Regions from separate parts of the Klebsiella sp. PK18 genome, predicted to be linked through region 2. Evidence: predicted binding sites of a transcription regulator. Region 2 holds the regulator's gene; the other holds the start of a gene.
The links. Region 2 encodes sigma-54, which starts transcription at its own class of promoters, with help from an activator protein. Its sites were predicted from a motif close to GTTGGCACANNTTTCGCTNT; they were not measured.
Positions count from the first base shown of each region.

Region 1 (14,576 bases), 570 kb from region 2:
ATGAAGGTTCTGGCTTACGATCCCTACGCGAAAACGGTCCCGCCGGAATGTGAACGTGTTGACGAACTCAAAGACCTGCTGATGCAGGCCGATGTTCTGTCCCTTCATTGTCCCTTGACGCAACATAACAGAGGAATGATCAATGCCGCCACGCTGGCGCAGTGTAAGCCGGGCGCTATCCTGGTGAATACTGCGCGCGGCGGGTTGATTGACGATGTGGCGCTGGCCGCAGCATTAAAAGCGGGGACCTTGCGCTGGGCGGCGCTCGACAGCTTTCACAGTGAACCACTCACCACGCCGCATATCTGGCAGGCGATTGATAATGTCATTCTGTCTCCGCATGTGGGTGGCGTTAGCGATGCCTCTTACGTGAAAATGGGGACCGCCGCCGCAGCCAACATTCTGCAGGTGCTGCAGGAGTCGGCTCAGACAGAAACAACGTTTTGAGTGTTAACCGAACCTGCGCTCCCGGTTAATTTTTCGGCACTCTGTTTTCCGTGGCGCAGGGAGCGGCCAGACGCCGCCCCCTGCGCCGGCGGCGCTGCGCTTGCGCGGGCCTACAGTATATGAGCTTACGGGCGGCCTCCGTAGGCCGGGTAAGCGTAGCGCCACCCGGCAAAACAGGGCTGCCTGGACGGTAATCAACTCACCAGTTGCTTGAGCAGCGCAAAGGCTTCCTTCATTTTGTCTTCACTCACCACAAAGGCGCGCAGCTGGTTTTCGGCATCCACGCCTTTCGCTACCAGCCCCTCTTTGGCGGCCACGATATTCCACGTCAGATCGTCGCGGCGGGTGTCGCCGGCCAGATGCAGCGGCAGATCCGGCGTTTTCACTTTCACCAGCATTGGCGGCAGCTTGAGTTCCCCCGCCTGCGCCAGCAGGTTTTTACTCAGGCACATGGCGCTGAGTAAAATCGGCTGCAGGAACGGCAATACCGTACCGTTGATTTCCGCGCAGTCGCCGAGGGCGTAAATCGCCGGGTCGCTGGTTTGCAGTTGGTTATTGACCACCACGCCGCGGTTAATCTGCAATCCGGCATGGCGCGCCAGCGACGTTTCCGGGCGCAGGCCGGCGGCGGCCACCACCGCATCGACGATTATCGCGCGCTGGCGATCGAGGCTGACGCGGATGCCGTCGGCGGTTTGCTCCAGCCCCTCAAGCTGCGTTTTCAGCATCAGGTGTACGCCCATCTCGGTAAGCCGATGCTGCAGGCGGCTGCTGGCCTCCGGCGGCATCAGCGCCGCCAGCACGCTGGCTGAGTTATCGACTACCGTTACCGCTTTACCGGCGCGGCAGAAATCCATCGCCAGTTCGCAGCCAATCAGGCCGCCGCCGACGATCAGCACCCGCCTGGCGTCGTGCAGCTGGCTCTGCGCCGCGCCGTATTCGCGCTGGCTGTTCAGCGTCAGCATCAGCTCGCGTCCCGGTACCGGGGGGATAAACGGCGTCGCCCCGGTGGCCAGCACCAGTTTGTCATAGCGCCACTGGTTATCCTGGCTCTTCACTAACCGGTTTCCGGCGTCGATATCGCTCACCCAGGTGTGGGGAAACAGGCGCAGAGTGTACTGCTCGGCGAACTCGCCGGCGCTTTGCAGGGTCAGATCGTCGGCGTTCTGCCCGCGGCTGATGACATGGCTGAGGTCCGGTTTGTTGTATTCATCCATGCTATCGGCGGCGATTAAGGTCAGCGGGATTTGCGTATCCTGCTTACGAATATTTTTCACCAGCTGGCGGGCCGCGAAGCCCGAGCCGATGATGACGATGCCATCACTCATTTTGCCTCCGTCGCCAGTACGTCAAAGACATCTTTGCCAAGAGAACACTCAGGGCAGAGGAAATTGTCCGGCACTTCACTCCACGGCGTACCCGGCTGGACATCCTGGTTGGGTTCGCCTTTCGCCGGATCATAGACCCACTGGCACACGCTGCACTGCATCATGGGACCGAGATCGGCGGCCGCGGCGGCGGCACAGGCACAGTCCTGTTGTTCCGGCGTTGTCGCTGCTTCAGCAACCGGCAGCGGCGAGAGGGCCCACTGGCGGGCGATGTCGCGTCCGTGTTGGCGGCACAATTCCAGCGCGTCGATATCCGGGCGCCATTTGGCTTTCAGGCTCAGCGACATCTCAAAGCCGGCATCCTGCAGGCGGGTGGACAGGCGGTCTACCGCGCCGCCGCTCCAGCCGTGTGAGCCAAAGGCGCTGGCGCGTTTATTGCGAAAACGCAGCCCGGTCATCTCTTCCACCAGCCCGGCGATTTTCGGCATCATCACGTTGTTCATGGTGGAGGTGCCCACCAGCACGCCTTTCGAGCGGAAAACGTTGGTGAGAATTTCGTTTTTGTCGCTGCGGGCGACGTTGAAGATTTTTACCGCCACCCGCGGGTCAACTTCGGTGATCCCCTGGGCAATGGCGTCCGCCATCATACGAGTGTTGTTGGACATGGTGTCGTAGAAAATCGTGATGCGATCTTCCTGATAATCCGCCGCCCACTCGAGGTATTTCTCGACGATTTGCGTCGGGTTATCGCGCCAGACCACGCCGTGGGAGGTGGCAATCATCTCCACCGGCAGGTTGAAGCCGAGGATTTCAGTAATTTTCGGCGTCACCAGGCGGCTGAAGGGCGTCAGGATGTTGGCGTAGTAGCGTTGGCACTGTTCGTACAGTTCAATCTGGTCCACTTCATCGTTGAACAGGTGTTCGTCGCAGTAGTGCTGGCCGAAGGCGTCGTTGCTGAACAGCACCGCGTCGCCGGTCAGGTAGGTCATCATGCTGTCAGGCCAGTGCAGCATCGGCGTTTCCACGAAGATCAGCTGTTTACCATTACCGATATCGAGAGTATCGCCGGTTTTCACCACGTGGAAGTTCCACTCAGGATGATGATGGTGGCCGTTGATCGAGTCGATAGCGTTGGCGGTGCAGTAGATCGGCGTATCCGGGATCTGCATCATCAGCTCAGTCAGCGCGCCGGCATGGTCCTCTTCGGCGTGGTTAATGACGATATAGTCGAGGTCGGCCAGATCGATTTCGCTGCGCAGGTTCTGCACGAACTCGCGGCTGAATTTATGATCGACGGTATCAATCAGCACGTTCTTCTCTTCGCGGATGAGATAGCTGTTGTAGCTGCTGCCGCGCAGCGTTTTATATTCGGTGCCGTGGAAATCACGCACTTCCCAGTCACGTTGGCCAACCCAAAGAATGTTATTTTTAACCGCAATAGACATAGCAACCTCAATCAATACAGTGTGTTTAAACTCAGTTGACTGGCTTATATCAAGTTGCATGCCAACTTTTTAATTCATTGATAATTAGCTATTTTTAATTTTTTTCTGATTTTGGTTGCTGTCAAAATGACAATAGCTAAAATTGTCGATATGACAATGCGTGTTGTCAAAATGACAATGGAGCGGCAATGAGTTTTTCCGTCGACGAGCTGGCGAGAATCGCCATTGATTTACAAAGCGATATTGGTCACACCGACCGCTTTTCGCGCCTGATTACTACCCTGCGGCAGATCCTCGGCTGCGATGCCTCGGCGCTGCTGCGCTATGAGGCGCATCAGTTTGTGCCGCTGGCGATCGATGGCCTGGCGCAGGATGTGCTTGGTCGGCGCTTTGCCCTGGAAGGACACCCGCGGCTTGAGGCGATTGCGCGCGCCGGGGATGTGGTGCGCTTCCCGGCGGATAGCGATTTGCCCGACCCCTATGACGGGCTGATCCCCGGTCATGAGAGCCTGAAGGTTCACGCCTGCGTTGGCCTGCCGTTGTTTGCCGGACAGACGCTGATTGGCGCGCTGACCCTTGATGGTATGGATGCCGACCGTTTCGATAGCTTCAGCGATGAAGAGCTGCGGCTGATTGCCGCGCTGGTGGCCGGGGCATTGAATAACGCGCTGCTTATTGCCCGCCTTGAGGCGCAAAACGTGTTGCCGGCGCAGCCGGTCAATTATGCGCAACCTGAGCGCCAGGAAATTATCGGCCTGTCGGCGCCCATGCTGCAGCTGAAAAAAGAGATCGATATCGTCGCCGCCTCGGATTTAAACGTGCTGATAAGCGGCGAAACCGGCACCGGTAAAGAGCTGGTGGCGAAGGCGGTGCACCAGGGATCGCCGCGAGCCGCCAATCCGCTGGTCTATCTCAACTGCGCGGCGCTGCCGGAAAGCGTGGCGGAGAGCGAGCTGTTTGGCCATGTGAAAGGGGCGTTTACCGGGGCTATCAGCAACCGCAGCGGTAAATTTGAGATGGCTGATAACGGCACCCTGTTCCTTGATGAAATTGGCGAACTGTCGCTGGCGTTGCAGGCGAAGCTGCTGCGCGTGCTGCAGTATGGCGATATTCAGCGCGTCGGCGATGACCGCAGCCTGCGGGTCGATGTGCGGGTGCTGGCGGCGACGAACCGCGATCTGCGCCAGGAGGTGGTGGAAGGGCGCTTTCGCGCCGATCTGTACCATCGGCTGAGCGTCTTCCCGCTGTCGGTTCCGGCGCTACGCGATCGGGACAGCGATGTGGTGCTGCTGGCGGGCTATTTCTGTGAGCAGTGCCGCCTGCGGATGGGGCTGGCGCGGGTGATACTCAGCGAAGCGGCGCGAAACAGGCTGCAGCAGTGGTCCTGGCCGGGCAACGTGCGCGAACTGGAGCATGCTATTCACCGGGCGGTGGTGCTGGCGCGGGCCACCCAGGCCGGCGATGAAGTGGTGCTGGAGCCGCAGCATTTCCAGTTTGCGGTGGCCGCGCCGATGTTGCCGACTGAGACGGCGGCAGCGGTGCCGGCGACGGGAAACGTCAATCTGCGCGAGGCGACCGAATCTTTTCAACGAGAAGCAATTAGCCGCGCGCTGGAGGCGAACCAGCGCAACTGGGCGGCGACCGCCCGTGCGCTGGAACTGGACGTCGCCAACCTGCATCGGCTGGCGAAACGTCTGGGACTTAAAGGATCCCCGCCTGGTAAAAGTTCTGCAGGTTGATGGCGCCGACCAGTTGACCGTTTTCATCCACGACCGGCGCGGCGCTGATTTTGTGTTTCATCAGCCGCTCTTTGGCTTCCACCGCGCGGCTTTCCGCCTGCAGCGTTACGCCGTTGCGGGTCATCGCCCGAGTGACGCTATCGTTGAGCGTACCGCCAGCAACCAGCCAGCGGCGCAGGTCGCCGTCGGTGAAAACGCCCTGCACGCGGTTGGCTTCATCGCAGACCGCCACCAGGCCGAGTCCGGTTCGGCTGAGTTCAAGCATGGCGTCCATGACGTTAGCCTCGGTATTGACCCGCGGCACTTCTTCGTCGCGGCGCATCAGGTGATGCACTTTGTTCAGCAGACGCGCGCCGAGGGCGCCCGCCGGGTGGGAACGGGCGAAATCTTCTTCATTGAAACCGCGCGCCTGCATCACCGCCATCGCCAGCGCGTCGCCCAGCATCAGGGTGTTAACGGTGCTGGAGGTCGGCGCCAGATGCATCGGACAGGCTTCGCGCTCCACGGCGATATCCAGCACCGCTTTCGCCGCCAGCGCCAGCGGCGAGGTGGATTTGCCGGTCATCGCCAGCAGCGGAATGGATTTCTCTTCCAGCCGCGGCACGATGAGATCCAGCTCTTTTGCGCTACCGGAGTAGGAGATAAACAGCATCACGTCGCGGCTATCGAGCATACCGAGATCGCCGTGCAGGGCTTCCGCCGGATGGACGAAAAAGGCCGGGGTGCCGGTGCTGGCGAAGGTTGCCGCCAGCTTTTTACCGATGTGGCCGGATTTACCGATACCGGAGACAATCAGTTTGCCCTCGCAGTGGATGATGGTTTCCGCCGCGCGGATGAAGTCGTCGCCCAGGCGTTCCGGCAGGCGGCTCGCCTCCTGCAGCTCAAGCATCAGGGTCTGGCGTCCGGCCTCTAACAAAAAGTTACTCATGATGTTCTCCAGTAATAATGACTTCAATACCTTTGGCTTCCAGCGCCCGCTGGAATTCAGGGTCAATATCGGCATCGGTAATCAATTTATCCACGCGTTCAAGGCCGCAGACAATGTTGGGACTTTTACGGCCAAACTTGGATGAGTCGGCCATCAGGATCACTTCGCGGGCGGCGTTACACATCGCCTTACTGACGGTATAGACCTCGTTAAAGGTGGTGACGCCCGCCACCAGATCAATGCCGTCGGTGCCCATAAACAGCTTGTCGAAGCTGAATTGTTCGAATGCGTTTTCCGCCAGCTGGCCGTGGAATGAAGCCGATTTTTTACGGAAGGTGCCACCCGGCATCAGGATGGTCTGCTCGTTATCGAACTCGGAAAGGGCGTTGACGATATGCAGGCTGTTGGTCATCACCGTGATGTTATTGAAGCGGCTCAGCAGCGGCACCATCTGCAGCACGGTGCTGCCGGCGTCGAGGATGATTGAATCGCCATCGTGGATGTAGCGCACGGCGGCCTCGGCAATCTGCGCTTTCTTGTGGGTGTTGATCAGCGTCTTGTGGTCGATAGGCGGGTCGGCCTCGTCTTTATTCAACACTACGCCGCCGTAGGTGCGGATGACGGTCCCGGCATTCTCCAGAATCACCAGATCCTTGCGGATAGTGGTGCCGGTGGTGTCGAAGTGTTGCGCCAGCTCTTCGACCGAGCATTTGCCCTGCGATTGCAGGTGCTCGAGAATGGCTGCCTGGCGCTGACGTGGTTTCATAGGCGTTGTATCCTGCGTTTAAGTTTCGAAGTGATAATTTCGCAAGATATTAACTTTCACAACGAAATTATGCATGTTTCGGATTAAGCGCTAATGATAGTGCATTCTGACAGAGCGGATCATTGGGAAAGATCACATCAGGCTGCAATTCCTTGAGATGTTTACCGCTAAGCGTGGGGATTTTTTGCGGGCTGGCGAAGACGGTGAGACCCTTCATCAACAGCGTATCGCAAATACGATCGTTTTCATCGACGGCGATAGCGACAATCGCGCGTGGTTTAAAGCGCCCGGAGGAACGGCCGACGCCAACGCGGCCCTGCTGGCAAAGGCTATCAAAAGCGCGATTGAAGCGGCGAATTTGCCAGCCGCCGAAAGCCAGCTGAGTCAGCCAGGCGATAGCGGCGACGGTGATTAATGTGGTAACCATAATGTCTCCTGAAGGTGGGGTACCGGGTAAAACCCGGGTACCGTTTTTTGTCGGGTGGCGGCTAGCGCCTGACCCGACCGACATTTTTGTAGCCCGGATAAGCGCCGCGCCATCCGGGAACCTTTTAAAACATCACCTGGCCGCCGGTAACGTTAATTGACTGCCCGGTGCAGTACGACGCCTGCGGGCTGGCGTAAAACATCAACACGTTCAGCACATCCTGGTAATCGCAGCCGCGTTTCAACGGCACCTTATCGATGTAGTACTGCTCGACTTCGCTCTCATCAATGCCGAGCTTGGTGGCATACTGCGGCAGCAGCGACTGGAACATCGGCGATTTCAACAGATTGCCGAGCATCAGCGAATGGACGGTAATACCGTACTCCGCCAGATCCAGCGCCAGCGACTGGGTCAGCCCGACGCCGCCGAACTTCGCCGCGCTGTAGCCGGAGTTGTGCTTACTGCCCACTTTGCCGGACTTCGAGTTGATCTGAATGATGCGACCTTTAATGCCATCGCGGATCATCAGCCGCGAGAACTCGCGGGCGCAGAGGAAATAGCCCACCAGGTTCACCTGCAGCGAGCGGTCGAAATCCCCCAGCGCGAAGTCGCTAATAAACGCCGCTTTGGCAATCCCGGCGCTGTACACCAGCAGATCGACGCGCGTGAAAATCTCATCCACCCCGTGAGCCAGGGCAGTGACGCTGGCTTCGCTGGTGGCGTCGGCGCCGAAGCCGTATGCCGTGCCTTCGCCATATTCAGCGTTGATCTCCTGGGCGACGCGGCTGGCTTTTTCACTTTGAATATCGACCACCGCCACGCGGTAGCCCTCGGCGGCCAGACCGCGGCACAGAAACTCTCCTAAGGTTTGTCCGCCACCAATGACAACAGCAACCTGATTCATCTTTCTCTCCTTCTAAGCAACAAATTTCAGTACGCAGCCGGTCGCGATAGCATCCGGCACCGGGCCGGCGACGTGAACGGTTCCGGGAAACTCCGCTTCACGATGGCCGTCGAAGCGCAGGGTGATGTGGCCCAGCTCGCGCAGGTTTTGTTCGGCGACCTCGCCGACGGCGGTCACCGGATAACGCCTGTCGCCGAGCTGCAGCTCTGCGCCCGGCGTCAGGGGGCCGGCAAGCTCGCCGTGGTTGTGAATAAAGCAATACTCTTCGATATCCGCCGGGGCGCCCTCGCGGAAGGTGATCAGCATCTGCTCTTCCAGCGCCATCGTCGCGCAGGCGCCGATGCGGGTAATGGTGGTGTGGTAAATGACGGTCATCTTCAGGAACCTCTTACTGGTAAATAAATCCGGAAACGAACCACGCGATCAGCACGGTTGGCGCGCCGGTGAGGAAGCGGCTGACCAGCACCGACGGCACGCCGACGCGCACGGTATCCTGACGGGCCTCGGCCAGCGACAGGCCTACCGGGATAAAATCGCAGGCGGCCTGGGCGTTAATGGCAAACAGCGCGGGCAGGGCGAGGTGCGGTGGAATGTTGCCAAGGCCGATCTGGACGCCGATCAGCACGCCGATGACCTGGGCGATAACGGCGCCGGGGCCGAGAAACGGCGACAGCAGCGGGAAGGAGCAGATCAGCGCCAGGGTCACCAGCCCCAGCGGATGGCTGGCAAGCGGCGCCAGGCCGTGGGCAATCCAGTCGCCGATGCCGGAGGCCATGATGATGCCGATCAGCGCCGAGACGAAGGCCATAAACGGCAGAATGGTTTTCAGCACCGTGTCGATGGTGTCGCGTCCGGCCTGGAACAGCACCGCCACCACCGATCCCATCCCCATCCCGACCTTAGCCAGCAGGCCGTCGCTCTGTTCGGTGATCTTTTTGCTGGCGTCATAATCGCGGCCCGCGGCAGGGAGTGGTTGCGCTGCCGTCTCGCCGCTATCTTCCAGCAGTTTGATGTTCTCTTCTTTCACCCCGGAGACGTAAATATCCTCGACGATATACTGCGCCAGCGGCCCCGATTTGCCAGTGGCATGGATATTCACCGTAGGGATACGGCGCTTGGGATAGAGCCCGCAGCGCAGGGTACCCCCACAGTCGATAATCGCCACGCCGATGTCGCTTTCCGCCGGTTCGCCCTCTTTAAAACCGTCCACCGCCTGCCAGCCGGTCAGGCTGGCGATGCGGTCAACGATCGCCGGTCGGGTGCCGGCGGTGATATAGACGATCTTTTTGCCCTCGACGACGTCGAGTTCAAGGGGGCCGCCCCAGCCGCCGGTGCCTTTCTCAATACGAATGCGGGTCATGATGTCGCTCCTGACAGATGCACTTTCCGGGCAAGCTGAATCGCCATTTTTTTCTCGAAAATAGAGGTGGTCAGGTCGGTGATCCAACCGCGGAAGAAGTTGGTTACCAGGCCAACCAGCAGGTAGCTCACCGCCAGCGGGCCAAGCGGCAGGCCCAGCGTGGTGAGGCCGTTGGCGATACCGAGATAGACAAACAGCTCGCCGGGGTTGATATGCGGAAACAGCCCGTTCATCGAATGACAGCTATAGGAGGCCGCCGCGTAGTAGCTTGGTTTGTACTTCTCTGGCATAAAGCGGCCAAGGCTTAAGGTCATGGGGTTGCAGAAGACAAAGGTACCGATGCAGGGCAACAGCAGGTAACGGGTAAGCGGGTTGCCGGCGCAGCGCTGCGCCAGCTTTTCGATCCGCTGTTGGCCGATAAAGTTGATCAGCGCATTCATGATCACCAGCAGGCTTATCAGCAGCGGCAGGATCCCGGTCACCATACCGGTAAACACCTCGCCGCCTTTCTGAAACAGGCCGATGAACCACTCCGCGCCGTGGGTAACGACGTCAATCATTGTTCTCTCCTTCAGCGTGTTATTTTTCTTGCTAACTGCAGGCTGATTTTAATCACTTTGAAAGATTTTAAAGTGTTAAATAGATCGCAAAATGAAAGATAAATATTTTATTTTGAAAGTTTGGAGGTAAGAGGATGAAACGATGAGGCGCATGACAGCATGCCGGGAAGGGGGCGATGAAGGACTATTTTGTCTACAAACGGATTGTCGCTTTCTTGTTGGTCGTCGCATGCTTTACCATAATTATCCCTTGCTGAATTTGTTAAACGGAATTCCCATGTTGAAGCGTCGCTATCTGGCTTTACTTCCCCTTTGTGTGCTCCTCGCTGCCTGCAGCAGCAAACCCAAGACCCCCGCGGAAACGGAGATGGCGAGTGGAACCGGCGGCTTTTTGCTGGAACCGCAGCATAACGTGATGCAGATGGGCGGCGACTTCGCCAACAACCCGGCGGCGGCGCAGTTCATCGATAAGATGGTGGCGAAGCACGGCTTCGACAGACAGCAGCTGCAGGAGATCCTGTCGCAGGCTAAGCGCCTGGATTACGTCCTGCGGCTGATGGATCGTCAGGCGCCGACCGGCCTGCCGCCGACCGGGCCGACCGGCGCCTGGCTGCGCTACAAGAAACAGTTTATTACCCCGGATAATGTGCAGAACGGCGTGGTGTTCTGGAACCAGTATCAGGATGCGCTGAACCGCGCTTATCAGGTTTATGGCGTGCCGCCGGAAATCATCGTCGGCATTATCGGCGTGGAGACTCGCTGGGGTCGGGTGATGGGCAAAACCCGCATCCTTGATGCGCTGGCGACCTTGTCATTTAGCTACCCGCGCCGCGCTGAATACTTCTCGTCGGAGCTGGAAACCTTCCTGTTAATGGCGCGCAGCGAAAGCGACGACCCGCTGGATCTGAAAGGCTCTTTCGCCGGGGCGATGGGTTACGGCCAGTTTATGCCGTCCTCCTATAAGCAGTATGCGGTCGATTTTAACGGTGACGGCCATATCAACCTGTGGGACCCGGTGGATGCCATCGGCAGCGTGGCCAACTACTTCAAACAGCATGGCTGGGTGAGCGGCGATCTGGTGGCGGTGCAGGCGCTGGGCCAGGCGCCGGGGCTGGAGAATGGTTTCAAAACCAAATACAGCGTGTCGCAGCTGGCGGCGGCGGGGCTTACCCCAACCCAGCCGCTGGGTAACCATCAGCAGGCCAGTCTGCTGCGGCTGGATGTCGGCACCGGCTATGAGTACTGGTACGGGCTGCCGAACTTCTACACCATCACCCGCTATAACCACAGCACCCACTACGCGATGGCCGTCTGGCAGCTGGGTCTGGCGGTTTCGCAGGCCCGTGGCGGGTACTGATCCTTTCAACCGGCCGACATCTTTCGAGCTCCCCGGATAGCGGCGCGTAGCGCCTTATCCGGGCTACGGTCTGGTATCCTGTTGGTAGCCCCGGTAAGCGCAGCGCGACCGGGGGAGAGTTCAATGACAGCTTGTCACCCATCGGCAACACAGCGGCTACGTTACTGACAGATTCCGCGCCTCCCCGGATAGCGGCGCGCAGCGCCTTATCCGGGCTACGGTCTGGTATCCGGTTGGTAGCCCCGGTAAGCGCAGCGCGACCGGGGGAGAGTTCAATGACAGCTTGTCACCCATCGGCAACACAGCGGCTACGTTACTGACAGATTCCGCGCCTCCCCGGATAGCGGCGCGCAGCGCCTTATCCGGGCTACGGTCCGGTATCCGGTTGCTAGCCCCGGTAAGCGCAGCGCGACCGGGGGAGAGTTCAATGACAGCTTGTCACCCATCGGCAACACAGCGGCTACGTTACTGACAGATTCCGCGCCTCCCCGGATAGCGGCGCGTAGCGCCTTAGCCGGGCTACGGTCCGGTATCCGGTTGCTAGCCCCGGTAAGCGCAGCGCGACCGGGGGAGAGTTCAATGACAGCTTGTCGCCCATCGGCAACACTGCGGCTACGATACTGACAGATTTCGAACCTCCCCGGATAGCGGCGCGTAGCGCCTTAGCCGGGCTACGGTCCGGTATCCGGTTGCTAGCCCCGGTAAGCGCAGCGCGACCGGGGGAGAGTTCAATGACAGCTTGTCGCCCATCGGTAACACTGCGGCTACGTTACTGACAGATTCCGCGCCTCTCCGGATAGCGGCACGCAGCGCTTTATCCGGGCTACGATGCGGTATCCGGTTGCTAGCCCCGGTAAGCGCAGCGCGACCGGGGGATGACGCCGGGGAGGCCGCGCTTAACCTCCCGTTTTTACCCGCCCGCATGCCTCTTGTTGACCTTTGTTACATTTCTGCTCACTGACACTGATTTACATTCTTTTTTCGCTTCTGTATTGTTATGTTATAACATTAAAAGAGGTGAAATATGTTCACATCAGTTTTTATGGCCTCCGGCGCGACGCGCGCGACCATCGCAGGCGTGCTGCTGGTGGCGCTATGGTTAGCGACCTGGTGGGCGGTGGCGCTGCCATGATTGAGCTGGAGCAACTGGTCGCTGGCTATGACGGGGTGGCGATCACCCCACCGTTGAGCGGGATGATATGCCCCGGCAGCCTGACAGCAATCGTTGGCCTCAATGGCTGCGGAAAATCAACGCTGCTGAAAACGCTCGCCGGGTTTCTACCACCGGTCAGTGGCCGCCTGCGCTGGCAGGGGAAACGGCCGGTGATTGGCTGGCTGGCGCAGCGCCATGCCCTCGAGTCGCAGTTTCCTCTCAACGTGCAGGATGTGGTGAGTCAGGGCGCATGGCCCGGCGTGTCGCTGCTACGCGGTCTGGGCGGCGATACCCGGCGACGTATCAGCGCGGTGCTGGAGCGGGTCGGGCTGGCGGGTCTGGCGAAATCGCCGATTGAGGCGCTCTCCGGCGGCCAGTTTCAGCGCATGTTGTTTGCCCGGGTGATGGTGCAGCAGGCGCCGCTGGTGATGCTCGACGAGCCTTTCACCGGCATCGACGAAGCGACCTGCCGGGAACTGATGGAATTGATCCTCGAGATGCATCAGCAGGGGCAGACCATCCTGGCGGTGCTGCATGATAACCAGCGGGTGGCCGACTTTTTCCCCGAGACGCTGCTGCTGACTCCCCAACGCGCCTGCTGGGGCGTCACCCGGGCGGTACTTCCGGCTTTCAGTCATGCGAGGTCGGCATGATCTGGCACACCTTCTTTCAGCCTTTCATTGAATTTGGTTTTATGCGTCGGGCCCTCGTGGTGTGTCTGGCGCTGTCGCTGAGCACCACCATGCTGGGCGTCTTCCTGCTGCTGCGGCGCATGAGCCTGATGGGCGATGCGCTGTCGCACGCCATTCTGCCCGGGGTGGCGGTGGGGTATCTGCTGAGCGGCATGTCGCTGCTGGCCATGACCCTGGGCGGCTTCATCGCCGGCATCGTGGTGGCGCTGGTGGCCGGGTGGGTGAGCCGGCGGACACCGTTAAAAGAGGACGCCAGTTTTGCCGGATTTTATCTGGGATCGCTGGCTCTGGGCGTCACCCTGGTGTCGCTGCGCGGCTCCAGCGTCGACCTCCTGCATCTGTTATTTGGCTCTATTCTGGCGGTCGATCGTGACGCGGCGCTGTTTGTCAGCGGCGTCGCCAGCCTGACGCTGCTGTGCATTGCGCTGTGCTACCGCGGTCTGGTCAGCGAGGCGTTCGACAGCGCCTGGCTGCAGGTGAACCACCCCCGCCTTCCCGCGCTGCTGCATGGACTGTTTCTGGCGCTGCTGGTGCTTAATCTGGTGGCGGGGTTTCAGGTACTCGGCACGCTGATGGCGGTAGGGGTGATGATGCTTCCGGCGGTTGCCGCGCGCTGCTGGGCGCGAACGCTGCCGGGCATTCTGCTGCTGGCGGCGCTCTCCGGCGCACTCTGCGCCTGGCTGGGATTAAGTCTCTCCTGGGCGGCCAGTCTTCCCGCCGGGCCCGCCATCGTGCTGACCGCCAGCGCGCTGTTTTTTATTTCGCTGTTTTTTGGCACGCATAGCCGGCTGCTGATCGGCTGGCGCAAATTGATGGGGTAAGGAAATGATGAAACGTAGTGCAATGGTTGTGGCGCTGGCATTGGGGTTGATGGCGCAGGGGGCGATGGCAAAAACGCTGAACGTGGTAAGCAGTTTTTCGGTGCTGGGTGATATGGTGCAGCAGGTCGGCGGCGAGCATGTCCATGTCGATACGCTGGTCGGCCCGGACGGCGATCCACATACCTTCGAGCCCTCGCCGAAAGATAGTGCGCTGCTCAGCAAGGCCGACGTGGTGGTGGTCAACGGCCTGGGGCTGGAAGGGTGGCTGGATCGTCTGATTAAGGCCTCTGGTTTTAAGGGCGAGCTGGTGGTGGCCTCGAAAGGCGTCAAGACCCATACCCTTGATGAGGATGGCAAAACGGTGACCGATCCCCACGCCTGGAACAGCGCGGCGAACGGCGCGTTGTATGCGCAGAATATCCTCGATGGTCTGGTGAAAGCCGACCCGGAAGATAAAGCGGCGTTGACCAGCAGCGGCAAGCGCTATATCGAGCAGTTGACGAATATCGACGGCTGGGCGAAAGCGCAGTTCAGCGCCATTCCGCTGGCAAAGCGCAAGGTCCTGACCAGCCATGACGCCTTCGGCTATTTTGGCCGCGCTTACAATGTGACATTCCTCGCGCCACAGGGGCTCTCTTCAGAGAGCGAG
Region 1 is NZ_CM173493.1:1,100,627-1,115,202, forward strand. It holds gene AC3EMD_RS05445 (hydroxyacid dehydrogenase) at 1-447, shown strand, start outside; gene norW (NADH:flavorubredoxin reductase NorW) at 642-1,775, opposite strand; gene norV (anaerobic nitric oxide reductase flavorubredoxin) at 1,772-3,220, opposite strand; gene norR (nitric oxide reductase transcriptional regulator NorR) at 3,409-4,959, shown strand; gene gutQ (arabinose-5-phosphate isomerase GutQ) at 4,922-5,887, opposite strand; gene srlR (glucitol operon DNA-binding transcriptional repressor SrlR) at 5,880-6,653, opposite strand; gene gutM (transcriptional regulator GutM) at 6,721-7,080, opposite strand; gene srlD (sorbitol-6-phosphate dehydrogenase) at 7,205-7,984, opposite strand; gene srlB (PTS glucitol/sorbitol transporter subunit IIA) at 7,997-8,359, opposite strand; gene srlE (PTS glucitol/sorbitol transporter subunit IIB) at 8,373-9,344, opposite strand; gene srlA (PTS glucitol/sorbitol transporter subunit IIC) at 9,341-9,904, opposite strand; gene mltB (lytic murein transglycosylase B) at 10,182-11,261, shown strand; gene AC3EMD_RS05505 (metal ABC transporter ATP-binding protein) at 12,357-13,067, shown strand; gene AC3EMD_RS05510 (metal ABC transporter permease) at 13,064-13,927, shown strand; gene AC3EMD_RS05515 (metal ABC transporter substrate-binding protein) at 13,935-14,576, shown strand, end outside.
Region 1: a site for sigma-54 is predicted at 3,267-3,286, ahead of norV (anaerobic nitric oxide reductase flavorubredoxin). Genes of this name have one in related genera too.

Region 2 (14,576 bases):
ACGGTTGCCGTGCATATCGAGGCTAATCCAGTCTTCGCCCGTTTCGATGTCAGCCCCGGCGTCACGCAGTTTCGCCAGAACGGCATCCAGAGTATCCGGCTGCGCGTTACGGCAGAGGATCTTGCCGCCGGAAATCGCCGCGGCCACCAGGAAGGTGCCGGTTTCGATACGGTCCGGCAGTACACGGTATACGCCGCCACCCAGACGCTGCACGCCTTCGATGGTAATGCGATCGGTGCCCTGGCCTTTGATTTTCGCGCCCAGCGCGTTAAGGAAGTTGGCGGTATCGACAATTTCCGGCTCGCGCGCGGCGTTTTCGATAATCGTCGTCCCCTCCGCGAGGGTCGCTGCGCTCATGATAGTTACGGTAGCGCCGACGCTCACCTTATCCATCACGATATGCGCGCCTTTCAGGCGACCGTTGACCGAGGCTTTGACATAACCTTCTTCCAGTTTGATCTCGGCGCCCAGCTGTTCCAGACCGCTAATGTGCAGGTCGACCGGACGCGCGCCGATGGCGCAGCCGCCTGGCAGAGAAACTTGTCCCTGACCAAAACGCGCCACCAGCGGGCCCAGCGCCCAGATGGAGGCACGCATGGTTTTCACCAGGTCGTACGGAGCACAGAATACATCAACCGGGCCGGCGTCAATCCATACCGAACCATTGCGCTCAACCTTCGCGCCCAGCTGGCTCAGCAGCTTCATGGTGGTATCGATATCTTTCAGCTTAGGTACGTTCTGGATCTCTACCGGCTCTTCGGCAAGCAGCGCGGAAAAGAGGATTGGCAGGGCGGCGTTCTTTGCACCAGAAATGGTGACTTCGCCCTGAAGGCGAGTCGGCCCCTGAACACGGAATTTATCCATTGATTCTGTTCTCTATTAAAAATTCACATACGCTGCAGGGGACCCCCCACAGCTTAGAAGCCATTTAGTTTGCGGTCTCGCGCCCACTCCTGCGGAGTGAAGGCCTTGATCGACAGCGCATGGATACGGTTGTCAGCAATATATTCCATCAGCGGCGCGTAGACGCTCTGCTGCTTTTTAACCCGACTCATGCCATCGAACATCTCACCCACAGCAATAACCTGAAAGTGGCTGCCATCGCCAGAGACGTGGACTTCCTGGAGGGGGAGTGCGTTCATCAGCACGGTCTGAATTTCATGATTTTCCATGGGCTCAAATTTATCTGATAGTGAAAACAGCCCAACATCTTAGAGGAAAGTGGCGCGGTCTTAAACAAGCAAAAAGCCCCGACGAAAAGATTGCCGGGGCTTTCGGAATAGCTTCAACGCTAAGGCACTGAAAAGATTATGGGATCATATCGACAGGCAGGTTGTAAAGACCGATCAGCGTTTGCAGATTTTCGCTCTTCGCGATCAGCTGCGCTTCCCGCCCCTGACGGCGGATCAGTGCCACAAAATGCACTAACAGCGCCAGGCCCGCCGTGTCCACGCGCGTAGTCTGGCTGAGATCGATGATCGTCGCCCCCTCCGTCGCCCTGGCGCGTGCTTCCCAGAGCGGGACCAGCAGATCCTGGTCCAGCTCTCCGTGCAGCGCCAGCGTCTCGCCCTCGCGAGTCCAGCTCAGCTGCCCGGTCATTATTTTTTCTGTTCCAGGGTGATCGGCTGAGCGGAGATCGCTTTCAGCTGCGCGGTCAGGCCGTCAACGCCCTTGGTGCGCAGCAGATCGCTCCACTCATTCTGTTTGGTGGTGATCATACTGACGCCTTCGGCGATCATATCGTAGGCCTGCCAGTTACCGGTCTGGGTATTTTTACGCCACTGGAAGTCCAGACGCACCGGCGGACGACCGTTCGGGTCGATGATAGTGACGCGGATCGGAACGATGGTTGCGCTGCCCAGCGGCTGCTCCGGCGCAATCTGGTAAGTCTGCCCGTGGTACATCGCCAGCGCCTGGCCGTAGGCCTGCTTCAGATATTCACGGAAGGCGGCAAAGTAGGCCTCACGCTGCGCGGGGGTCGCTTCTTTGTAATAGCGGCCCAGCACCAGCGCGCCAGCATATTTCACCTGCACATACGGCAACAGCTCCTGGTCGACGATGTCGCGCAGATAGTTAGGGTTGGCTTTGATCTTCGGCTGTTCATTCTTCAGGCGATCGAAGGTTTTCTGCGCCGCTTCATTCATCAGCTTATACGGGTTGGACTGGTCTGCCGCCTGGACAGCGGTCAGCGGGGCAATCACCAGCATGGCGACCATGAGTAAGCGTTTAAACATATCGTGTTTCTCCTGAAATTAATGCGTCGTGCCGGCTGCCGGCGTCGCGTCAGTATGACCTTCTGCCTCGGCCTTATCATTGCCAGAATTCTGATTGTCGCCGCCCTTGCTGTTATAAAGGAACTGACCAATCAGATCTTCCAGCACCATGGCGGACTTGGTGTCCTGGATAGTACCGCCGTCTTTAAGGATAGTCGTCCCAAGGTCCGGGTCTTCAAAACCGACGTTCAGCGCCAGATACTGTTCGCCCAGCAGACCCGAGGTGCGGATCGCCAACGAACTGGTATCCGGGATATGGTTGTAGCGCTCATCGATATCGAGCTCCACGCGTGGCAGATAGGTTTTCGGGTCGAGAGTGATGTCCGCTACCCGTCCCACAACCACACCGCCGATGCGTACCGGCGAACGCGCCTTCAGGCCGCCGATGTTATCGAAGGTCGCGTAAAGGCGGTAAGTCGGCTCAGTACGTAGCGAGGTGACGTTCGCCGCCTTCAGGCAGACAAACAGCGCCGCCAGCAGCGCCACCAGTAAGAACACCCCTACCCAGATTTCATTTTTTTTCGTTTGCATGAACTCAATTCCCAAACATCAGCGCAGTCAGCACAAAATCCAGCCCCAGAACCGCCAGCGACGCATGCACCACGGTGCGTGTTGTCGCCCGGCTAATCCCGGCGGAAGTGGGGATAGCGTCATAACCGTTAAATAACGCAATCCAGGTTACCGTAATGGCGAATACCAGACTCTTAATCAGGCAGTTCACCAGGTCCATTCGCCAGTCGACGGCATTTTGCATCGCGGTCCAGAAAAAACCACCGTCAATGCCTTTCCAGCTTACGCCTACCAGCGCACCACCCCAGATCCCTACCGCGACAAAGATAATCGTCAACAGCGGCAGCGAAATGACGCCAGCCCAGAAGCGTGGAGAAATCACGCGACGCAGCGGATCCACCGCCATCATCTCCATACTCGAGAGCTGCTCCGTGGCCCGCATCAGGCCAATCTCGGCGGTCAGCGCCGATCCGGCGCGCCCGGCAAACAGCAGCGCAGCGACCACCGGCCCCAGCTCGCGCAGCAGCGACAGCGCCACCAGCATGCCAAGACTGGTCTCTGCGCTGTAGGTGGTTAAGACCAGATACCCCTGCAGCCCGAGCACCATACCGATAAACAAGCCCGATACAATGATAATCAGCATCGACAGAACGCCAACGTTATAGAGCTGACGAACCAGCAGCGGCGCGTGCTTGCGAAACTCTGGTTTGCCCACAACGGCGTTGAAAAGCATTAATCCGGCGCGTCCAAACGTCGCGGTGGTTTTAATCCCGCGATGCCCTAGCGCGGCCAGCGCATTAAACAGCATGAGTCGCTCAACTCCCTATGCCTAATAAATCATGGTGATAGTCGCCAGCCGGATAACGGAACGGCACCGGGCCGTCGGCAATACCATCAATAAACTGACGAACCCGAGGATCGGTATTCTCCCGCAGCGACTGGGCGCTACCGTGGGCGACAATCTTTTTATCCGCCACGATATACGCGTAGTCCGCAATGCTAAGCACCTCAGGCACATCGTGCGAAACCACGATGCAAGTGACACCCAACGTGTTGTTGAGTTCAGAAATCAGCTTCACCAGCACGCCCATGGTGATGGGATCCTGCCCGACAAACGGTTCGTCGAACATAATCAGATCCGGCTCAAGGGCAATCGCTCTCGCCAGGGCGGCGCGGCGCGCCATCCCGCCGGAAAGCTCGGAGGGCATTAACTTCGCAGCCCCACGCAACCCCACTGCTTCCAGCTTCATCATCACCGTCGTATGCAGCAGCGCAGGCGGCAGCTGCGTATGCTCGCGCAGCGGATAGGCAACGTTATCAAAGACATTGAGATCGGTGAACAGCGCGCCAGACTGGAACAGCATGCTCATCCGCTTACGCACCGTATAAAGACGCGATCGCGTCATCTGCGGCACGTTCTCGCCATCAAACAGGATCTCTCCCCTGTCCGGCGGGATCTGCCCGCCGATCAGGCGTAACAGGGTAGTCTTGCCGATCCCCGAAGGTCCCATGATCGCAGTAATTTTACCGCGCGGCACCGACAGCGAGATGTCGTCGAAGATCACACGATCGCCGCGTGAAAAGCGGATACCGCGTACTTCAACTAAATTCGCCTGAGTTTGGCTCATAAAATCATCCTTACTAAACACCTGACGGGCAAGCATGGCCCTTTCTTGCGCCACAATCACAACATTTTTACAGAATCTTACCTGCACAGGTTAGCGAAAGCTGGCATTTGTTTTACTTTTGGCACACATAAAGTCAAAATTAAGAATTCGTTACGCTGCGTAGGGATAACCCAGCGAGGCGACGATTATACCTGAAGAAAGGACTTTAGATGCTCTTAGCGACGGCTCTGTTAATTATTGGTTTACTGCTGGTTGTCTACAGCGCCGATCGTCTGGTCTATGCCGCTTCCATCCTGTGTCGTATGTTGGGGATCCCGCCGCTGATCATCGGTATGACGGTGGTGAGTATCGGCACCAGCCTGCCCGAGATCATGGTTTCCACCACGGCCTCGCTGCATGGGCAGATCGATCTGGCGGTCGGCACCGCGCTCGGCTCCAACATTACCAATATTCTTCTGATCCTCGGACTCGCCGCCTTACTCAGGCCATTTACCGTGCATTCTGATATTCTGCGCCGCGAATTACCGCTAATGTTGCTGGTCAGTGTGCTGGCCGGGCTGGTGCTCTACGATGGACAGCTGTCCCGTCTCGACGGGCTGTTTTTACTGGCGTTAGCGCTTCTGTGGCTGCTGTTTACCATCAAAATCGCCCGTCTGGCGGAGCGCCAGGGCAGCGATAGCCTGACTCGCGAACAGCTGGCGGAGCTGCCGCGTGAAGGATCGCTGCCGGTCGCTCTGCTCTGGTTAGGGGTCGCGATGATTGTCATGCCCATGGCTACCCGTATGGTGGTGGATAACACCACGGTATTGGCAAACTTTTTTGCCATTAGCGAGCTGACCGTCGGTCTGACGGTGGTGGCGATAGGCACCAGCCTGCCAGAGCTGGCCACCGCTATCGCCGGGGCGCGGAAAGGGGAAGATGACATTGCTATCGGCAATATCATCGGCGCCAATATCCTCAATATTGCGCTGGTGCTGGGTTTACCGGCGCTGATCGCGCCGGGGAGCTTTGCGAGCGAAGCCTTCACGCGCGATTATGGCGTGATGCTGCTGGTCAGCCTGATCTTCGCGGTGCTGTGCTGGCGCCGCCAGCAGCAGCCGGGACGACTGGTTGGCGCACTGCTGGTCGGCGGCTTTGTGGTTTGGTTGGCGATGCTGTTCTGGACAGCGCCGCTCTTCGTTGAATGACTCGGGATAACATCATGTCGCAAATAGATTTGCCCACGGATTTTGACTTTCAACAGGCAGGCCGTCAGGTGCTGGAAATTGAACGTGAAGGTCTGGCCCAGCTCGATCAATATATAAATGAAGACTTTACCCATGCTTGCGAAACGATTTTCCTCTGCGGCGGCAAAGTCGTGGTGATGGGGATGGGCAAATCCGGCCACATCGGCCGCAAAATGGCGGCGACGTTCGCCAGTACCGGCACCTCGGCTTTTTTTGTCCACCCCGGCGAAGCGGCGCACGGCGATTTAGGAATGGTCACTCCACAGGATGTGGTGATTGCGCTGTCGAATTCCGGCGAATCGAATGAAATTCTGGCGCTGATCCCGGTCCTGAAGCGCCAGCAGGTGAAGCTTATCTGCATCACCAGCCGGCCTGAGAGCAGCATGGCGCGCGCAGCGGATATCCATCTGTGCGTGAAAGTGCCCAAAGAGGCCTGCCCGTTAGGGCTGGCGCCCACCTCCAGCACCACCGCGGCGCTGGTGATGGGTGATGCCCTCGCCGTCGCTCTGCTGGAAGCCCGTGGCTTTACCGCCGAAGATTTCGCCCTGTCTCATCCTGGCGGCGCACTCGGTCGTAAGCTGTTGCTGCGCGTCAATGATATTATGCATACCGGTGATGAAATCCCGCACGTCGGCCTGCAGGCCACCCTGCGCGATGCGCTGCTGGAAATCACGCGTAAAAATTTAGGCATGACCGCCGTTTGCGATGACGATATGAACATCATCGGGATCTTCACCGATGGTGACCTGCGCCGGGTCTTTGATACCGGCGTCGATATGCGTAATGCCAGCATTGCCGATGTCATGACCCGGGGAGGGATCCGCATCCGTCCCGGCACCCTGGCGGTAGATGCGCTAAACCTGATGCAATCCCGTCATATCACCTGCGTGCTGGTTGCCGATGGCGACCACCTGCTAGGTGTGGTACATATGCACGATCTCCTGCGCGCGGGCGTAGTGTAAGTAAGGAAAAAATAATGAATAATGCTGATGCTCAGTTAGCGACATGCTATGGGCCGGTAAGCCAGGCGTTTCTCGATCGCGCGGCTAAGATCCGTCTACTGATCCTCGATGTTGACGGTGTATTATCCGACGGACTTATCTATATGGGTAATCACGGCGAGGAGCTGAAAGCGTTCAACGTCCGCGATGGCTATGGTATCCGCTGCGCGCTGACCTCCGGCATCGAAGTGGCGATTATTACCGGGCGAAAAGCTAAACTGGTAGAAGACCGCTGCCAGACGCTGGGCATTACGCATCTCTATCAAGGTCAGTCGGATAAGCTGTTGGCGTTTCGCGAATTAGTCAGCAAACTGGCGGTTCGTCCGGATGAAGTGGCGTATATCGGCGACGATCTGATCGACTGGCCGGTGATGGCGGAAGTGGGTTTAAGCGTCGCCGTCGCCGATGCGCATCCGCTGCTGCTGCCGCGGGCGAATTATGTCACGCGCATTAACGGCGGACGCGGCGCGGTACGCGAAGTCTGCGATTTGTTACTATTGGCGCAGGGCAAGTTGGATGAGGCCAAAGGGCAATCAATATGAGTAAAACCAGACGTTGGGTTATCATTTTACTGTCGCTGCTCGCGCTGATCCTCATCGGCCTGAATCTGGCGAATACGGACGACACGGCCCAGCCGGAGGTCAATCCCAACGACCCGACGTATAAAAGCGAACATACCGACACCGTCGTGTACAGCCCGGAAGGCGCCCTGAGCTATCGGCTGATTGCCGAGCATGTGGAATACTTTTCCGATCAGGAGGTTTCCTGGTTTACCAAGCCGGTGATGACCACCTTTGATACCAATAAGGTGCCAACCTGGTCAATCAGGGCAGATAAAGCGAAGCTGACGAATGACCGAATGCTCTATCTTTACGGGCACGTTGAGGTGAATGCGCTCGCGCCTGACTCTCAACTGCGCAAAATTACGACGGATAACGCCCAGATAAATCTGGTCACACAGGACGTTACCTCCGATGACATGGTGACGTTATACGGCACCACATTTAATTCCAGCGGCCTGAAAATGCGTGGAAACCTTCGCAGCAAAAATGCCGAGCTGATTGAAAAGGTGAGAACCTCTTATGAAATTCAGAACAAACAAACTCAGCCTTAAGATTGCGCTCGCCGGCGCTTTACTGGCCGCCAGCCTGCCGGCCCTGGCCAAGACGGGAGATACCGATCAGCCGATCCATATCGAGTCCGATCAGCAGTCACTGGATATGCAGGGCAACGTCGTCACTTTCACCGGTAACGTGGTCGTCACCCAGGGGACGATCAAAATTAACGCTGATAAAGTGGTGGTCACCCGTCCGGGCAATGAGAAAGGTAAAGAGGTGATCGAAGGCTTCGGTAACCCGGCCACCTTCTACCAGATGCAGGATAACGGCAAGCCGGTAAAAGGCCGGGCGTCGAAAATGCGCTACGAGCTGCAGAATGATTACGTCGTGCTGACCGGCAACGCTTACCTTGAGCAGCTCGACAGCAATATCAAGGGCGATAAGATCACCTATCTGGTGAAAGAGCAAAAAATGCAGGCCTTCAGCGACAAAGGTCGACGCGTCACCACCGTTCTGGTGCCGTCTGAGCTGCAGGATAAAAGCGGCAATCAGCAAAAGAAGAGTAACTAATTCGTTATGGCAACCTTAACTGCGAAGAACCTCGCCAAAGCTTATAAAGGCCGCCGCGTGGTGGAAGATGTCAGTCTCACCGTTAACTCCGGAGAGATTGTCGGCTTGCTCGGCCCGAACGGCGCCGGTAAAACCACCACCTTCTACATGGTGGTCGGCATTGTGCCGCGCGACGCGGGCAATATTATTATCGATGACGAAGACATCAGTCTGCTACCGCTGCACGCGCGCGCGCGCCGGGGCATCGGCTATCTGCCGCAGGAAGCCTCTATTTTTCGTCGTCTGAGCGTCTATGACAACCTGATGGCGGTCCTGCAGATCCGTGACGATTTAACCAGCGAACAGCGGGAAGATCGCGCCAAAGAGCTGATGGAAGAGTTTCATATTGAGCACCTGCGCGACAGCCTCGGTCAGGCGCTCTCCGGTGGTGAACGCCGCCGTGTCGAAATCGCTCGCGCGCTGGCGGCGAACCCGAAATTTATCCTTCTGGATGAACCCTTTGCCGGTGTTGACCCCATCTCCGTTATCGATATCAAACGCATCATTGAACACCTGCGCGACAGCGGCCTCGGCGTACTGATCACCGACCATAACGTCAGAGAGACCCTCGCCGTCTGCGAACGGGCGTATATTGTCAGTCAGGGACACCTTATTGCTCATGGTACGCCGCAGCAGATCCTCGAAGATGAGCAGGTTAAGCGCGTGTATCTTGGGGAAGACTTCAGACTCTGATAGGGTAGAGGTTACAGACGTTTTAGCCGGAGATATTTACCCTGAACATGAAGCAAGGTTTGCAATTAAGGCTTAGCCAACAGCTTGCCATGACGCCGCAACTGCAGCAGGCTATTCGTTTGCTGCAGTTGTCCACGTTAGAACTCCAGCAAGAGCTCCAGCAAGCGCTGGAAAGTAACCCATTGCTTGAGCAAACCGATCTTCACGACGAGGTAGAGGCGAAAGAAGTGGAGGACCGCGAGTCCCTCGATACCGTCGATGCGCTTGAGCAAAAAGAGATGCCGGACGAGCTCCCTCTCGATGCCAGCTGGGATGAAATCTATACCGCCGGTACGCCGTCAGGCAACGGCGTGGATTATCAGGACGACGAGCTGCCCGTCTATCAAGGCGAAACCACTCAGACGCTGCAGGATTATCTGATGTGGCAGGTCGAGCTGACGCCCTTCACCGACACCGACCGCGCCATTGCCACCTCCATCGTCGACGCCGTCGACGATACGGGCTATCTCACCATTCAGATTGAAGACATCGTCGACAGCATTGGCGATGACGAAATCGGCCTGGAAGAGGTGGAGGCCGTTCTGAAGCGCATCCAGCGTTTTGATCCGGTTGGCGTCGCGGCGAAAGATCTGCGCGACTGCCTGCTGATCCAGCTGTCGCAATTCGCTAAAGAGACGCCGTGGCTGGAAGAGGCCCGGTTGATTATCAGCGACCATCTCGATCTGCTGGCTAACCACGATTTCCGCACCCTGATGCGAGTGACGCGCCTGAAAGAAGAGGTGCTGAAAGAGGCGGTGAATCTGATCCAGTCGCTGGATCCCCGCCCTGGCCAGTCCATTCATACCAGTGAACCGGAATATGTCATTCCCGACGTACTGGTCCGCAAGGTCAGCGGCCGCTGGACCGTGGAGCTCAACGCCGACAGCATTCCCCGGCTGAAGATTAATCAGCAATATGCGGCAATGGGCAACAGCGCCCGCAATGACGCCGACGGCCAGTTCATTCGCAGCAATCTGCAGGAAGCCCGCTGGCTAATCAAAAGTCTCGAAAGCCGCAACGATACGCTGCTGCGCGTCAGCCGCTGCATCGTTGAACAGCAGCAGGCTTTTTTCGAACAGGGTGAAGAGTATATGAAGCCGATGGTGCTGGCCGATATCGCCCAGGCTGTCGAGATGCATGAATCCACCATTTCCCGTGTCACCACGCAAAAATATCTGCACAGTCCGCGCGGTATTTTTGAACTGAAGTATTTCTTCTCCAGCCATGTGAATACCGAAGGCGGCGGCGAAGCCTCGTCGACGGCCATTCGCGCGTTGGTGAAGAAGTTAATCGCCGCGGAAAACCCCGCGAAGCCGTTGAGCGACAGTAAGCTCACCTCCATGCTGTCCGAGCAGGGTATCATGGTCGCGCGCCGCACTGTCGCGAAGTACAGAGAGTCTTTATCCATTCCGCCGTCAAACCAGCGTAAACAACTGGTCTGACACAACCGATAAGGAAGACACTATGCAGCTCAACATTACAGGACACAACGTCGAGATCACCCCCGCGATGCGCGACTTCGTCACGGCGAAGTTCAGCAAACTGGAGCAATTTTTCGACCGGATCAATCAGGTCTATATTGTGTTAAAAGTAGAGAAAGTGACGCAAATTGCGGACGCGAATCTGCATGTCAACGGTGGCGAAATCCATGCCAGTGCGGAAGGGCAGGATATGTATGCAGCTGTCGATGGTCTTATCGACAAGCTGGCAAGGCAGTTAACGAAGCACAAAGATAAACTAAAACAACACTAATTGTCCGGGCCCCCCTGCGTCCGTCGTGGTTTAACATCGGCGGCGGGCGCGGGGGCGCTCAGGTGAAATTATGATGAACAACGATTCGGCTCTACAACTGAGCAACGTCCTGAACCAGGAATGTACCCGTAGCCAGGTTCACTGCCAGAGCAAGAAGCGTGCTCTGGAAATCATTAGCGAACTGGCCGCCAAACAGTTAAGTTTGCCGCCGCAGGTGGTGTTCGAAGCGATCCTCACCCGCGAAAAAATGGGCAGTACCGGGATTGGCAATGGTATTGCCATTCCTCACGGTAAACTGGAAGAGGATACGCTGCGTGCTGTCGGCGTTTTTGTCCAGCTGGAAACCCCCATCGCCTTCGACGCGATCGACAATCAGCCTGTCGACCTGCTGTTCGCGCTGCTGGTGCCAGCCGACCAGACAAAGACTCACCTGCATACGCTCTCCCTGGTGGCCAAACGGCTGGCGGACAAAGCGATTTGCCGTCGCCTGCGCGCGGCGCAGAGCGATGAAGAGTTGTATGAGATCATCACCGAAGCAGGAAGCAGCGATGACGCATAACGGCAGTCGCACCTTATCCTTTATCGTACTGAGGAGAAACGGTACATGGTACTGATGATCGTCAGCGGCCGCTCGGGCTCGGGGAAATCCGTCGCTCTGCGAGCGCTGGAAGATATGGGCTTTTACTGCGTGGATAACCTGCCGGTCGTGCTGCTGCCCGATCTGGCGCGGTCGCTGGCTGACCGCAATATCTCCGCGGCCGTCAGCATCGACGTGCGTAACATGCCGGAATCACCGGAAATCTTTGAACAGGCGATGCAGAACCTGCCGGAATGCTTTTCTCCGCAATTGCTGTTCCTTGATGCCGATCGTAATACCCTGATCCGCCGTTACAGCGATACTCGTCGCTTACACCCGCTCTCCAGCAAGAATCTGTCGCTCGAAAGCGCCATCGACGAAGAGAGCGACCTGCTGGAGCCACTGCGCTCCCGTGCGGATCTGATCGTCGATACGTCCGAAATGTCGGTGCATGAGCTGGCGGAAATGCTGCGTACTCGCTTGTTAGGCAAACGCGAGCGTGAGCTGACGATGGTCTTCGAATCCTTCGGCTTCAAGCACGGTATTCCGATCGATGCTGATTACGTCTTTGACGTGCGCTTTCTGCCAAACCCGCACTGGGATCCGAAACTGCGTCCAATGACCGGTCTGGATAAACCGGTGGCCGCCTTCCTTGACCGGCACACCGAAGTGCACAACTTTATTTACCAGACCCGGAGCTATCTTGAGCTATGGTTACCGATGCTGGAGACTAACAATCGCAGCTATCTGACGGTGGCCATTGGCTGCACCGGTGGTAAACATCGTTCGGTTTATATTGCTGAACAACTGGCTGACTACTTCCGCTCCCGCGGCAAGAACGTACAGTCTCGTCATCGGACGCTGGAAAAACGTAAATCATGACCGTAAAGCAGACCGTTGAAATCACCAATAAGCTGGGCATGCACGCCCGCCCGGCGATGAAACTGTTTGAGCTGATGCAGAATTTCGATGCCGAAGTACTGCTGCGCAACGATGAAGGCACGGAGGCGGAAGCAAACAGCGTGATTGCCCTGCTGATGCTGGACTCCGCGAAAGGGCGGCAGATAGAGGTGGAAGCCAGCGGTCCGCAGGAAGTTGAGGCGCTCGCCGCGGTGATTGCTCTTTTTAATGCCGGATTTGATGAAGACTAAGCGTCACGCTTCCCGGCGACGGCCGACTGGCGACAGTGCCAGCCCCGGCGCCGGATTCACGCGCTAATACAGCTTATGCTCGCGCATAAACCCTTCCCCGCCCAGCTGTCGCATCTGGCGTAAGATCCAGGCCTGGCGGCTGCGCACATAGCCCGAAGGCGCGTCAGCGCGATAGCGGATCGGATTTGGCAGCACCGCGGCCAGCAGAGCCGCTTCCCCCGGCGTCAGCTGGCTGGCAGGCTTGTGAAAATAGCGCTGCGCGGCCGCTTCCACACCAAATATCCCATCGCCAAACTCGGCAATATTCAGGTAGACGGTCAGGATCCGCTTTTTACTCCAGACGGTTTCTATACCGACCGTCAGCCCGGCTTCCAGCCCCTTACGCAACCAGCTGCGGCCATCCCATAAAAACAGGTTTTTCGCCGTCTGCTGCGACAGCGTTGACGCGCCGCGGATGCGGGTATCATGACGCTCATTGTGCGCCAGCGCTTTTTCTATCGCCGATACATCGAACCCCCAATGTTCCGGGAACTTTTGATCTTCGGCGGCAATCACCGCCAGCCCCATCCACGGAGAGATCTCATCCATGCCGACCCAATCAGAGTGCGCCAGATAGTGGACATCTCCGGAGAGCCAGGCGCTCACCTGCCGCTCAAGCATCACCGCCGAAAACGGCACCGGCAGCACGCTAAACAGCGCGATCCCCCCGCCCCAGAAGACGGCGGCGATCAGCAGCAGACGCAGCGCCAGTCGTTTTAGCAGCGCAAAGGGCGCAACGCGGAGCCTCATGCGCTCAGCGCCAGCACGCGGGCGACCAGCTTTTCGATCCCGGTGGCGGCTTGAGCAATATTCTCTGCCAGCATATACGCCGGGGTGGTGACCACTTTGTTCTCTTCATCCACCACGATGTCGTCGACCGGGCAAGGCACGTGCTCCGCCCCCATCTCTTCGACCACATCGGCAGTATCGAGATCGGTCCCGATGGTTATGCGCAGCGGAAACGCAAAAATCTTCGGCAGCAGCGCCGGGGCAATGCACATGAAACCCAGCGGTTTGCCGGCCTGATGCATCGCCAGTGCCAGAGCCTGCAGATCGCGGTCCACCTGACATTCGCTGCCCTCGGCGGCGAAGCTGCTTAAATTTTTCGCCGCGCCGAAGCCGCCGGGGACGATCAGCGCGTCCAGCGTCTCCGCACGCGCCTGCGTCAGCGGTAAGATGTCGCCGCGGGCAATTCGCGCCGCTTCCACCAGCACATTGCGTTGCTCCGTCAGCGATTCCCCCGTCAGATGGTTGATGACGTCGCGCTGCGGTTTATCGGGTGCAAAGCACACCGCCTGCGCGCCGTTGCGCGCGATCGCCAGCAGGGTAATCACCGCTTCATGAATTTCACTGCCGTCGTACACGCCGCAGCCGCTCAGTACCACACCAATTTTTTTCATCGCTTTCGCTCCTCCATGCAACTCGCTGAAACCAGTCAAAAATGTCGATTTACTCGCTATGCTTCACATATTTTACTGATTCATGTAACAAATTAGTTAAGCTTTGCTATCTTAATGAGCGAGCAATCCACTTCTCAGGTTGCGCCACGTAACAACATCACTCAAATAACACTGGCTCAACCACCAGTTCCCTGGTGTTGGCGCAGTATTCGCGCACCCCGGTCTGTCCGGGGTCATTTTTTCCCGGCCTTCGCCACCCACGCCTTCAGTACCGCCACGTCGTTTTGCCACTCAGATTTCATCTCTTCAACCCATTCAGCGACATTATCAGACCAGGCTGGCAGATCCGGCGTCTGGATCTGCTGCCCCAGCTGCTGGATGTGGCGCAGACCAATAGAACCCGCCGCCCCTTTGATCTTATGCCCCTCTTCGACAATCCCTTTTTGATCGCGGGCGGTGAGATTGGACTCGAGGACAGACATATAGCCCGGCATCATCTTCTCAAACACCGCGAGGCCATCGTTGATAAGCTTCGGTCCCACCAGTTCGATATATTGCTCCAGCATATCGGTATCCAGCACCGCGTCGGCTTTATGCAGATCGGCCGCCGGCGCTTCCTG
Region 2 is NZ_CM173493.1:535,076-549,651, reverse strand. It holds gene murA (UDP-N-acetylglucosamine 1-carboxyvinyltransferase) at 1-864, opposite strand, end outside; gene ibaG (BolA family iron metabolism protein IbaG) at 918-1,172, opposite strand; gene mlaB (lipid asymmetry maintenance protein MlaB) at 1,309-1,599, opposite strand; gene mlaC (phospholipid-binding protein MlaC) at 1,599-2,234, opposite strand; gene mlaD (outer membrane lipid asymmetry maintenance protein MlaD) at 2,253-2,804, opposite strand; gene mlaE (lipid asymmetry maintenance ABC transporter permease subunit MlaE) at 2,809-3,591, opposite strand; gene mlaF (phospholipid ABC transporter ATP-binding protein MlaF) at 3,599-4,411, opposite strand; gene AC3EMD_RS02655 (calcium/sodium antiporter) at 4,621-5,598, shown strand; gene kdsD (arabinose-5-phosphate isomerase KdsD) at 5,595-6,599, shown strand; gene kdsC (3-deoxy-manno-octulosonate-8-phosphatase KdsC) at 6,614-7,180, shown strand; gene lptC (LPS export ABC transporter periplasmic protein LptC) at 7,177-7,752, shown strand; gene lptA (lipopolysaccharide ABC transporter substrate-binding protein LptA) at 7,721-8,266, shown strand; gene lptB (LPS export ABC transporter ATP-binding protein) at 8,273-8,998, shown strand; gene rpoN (RNA polymerase factor sigma-54) at 9,046-10,479, shown strand; gene hpf (ribosome hibernation promoting factor) at 10,502-10,789, shown strand; gene ptsN (PTS IIA-like nitrogen regulatory protein PtsN) at 10,860-11,348, shown strand; gene rapZ (RNase adapter RapZ) at 11,394-12,248, shown strand; gene npr (PTS phosphocarrier protein NPr) at 12,245-12,517, shown strand; gene mtgA (monofunctional biosynthetic peptidoglycan transglycosylase) at 12,581-13,306, opposite strand; gene elbB (isoprenoid biosynthesis glyoxalase ElbB) at 13,303-13,956, opposite strand; gene arcB (aerobic respiration two-component sensor histidine kinase ArcB) at 14,190-14,576, opposite strand, start outside.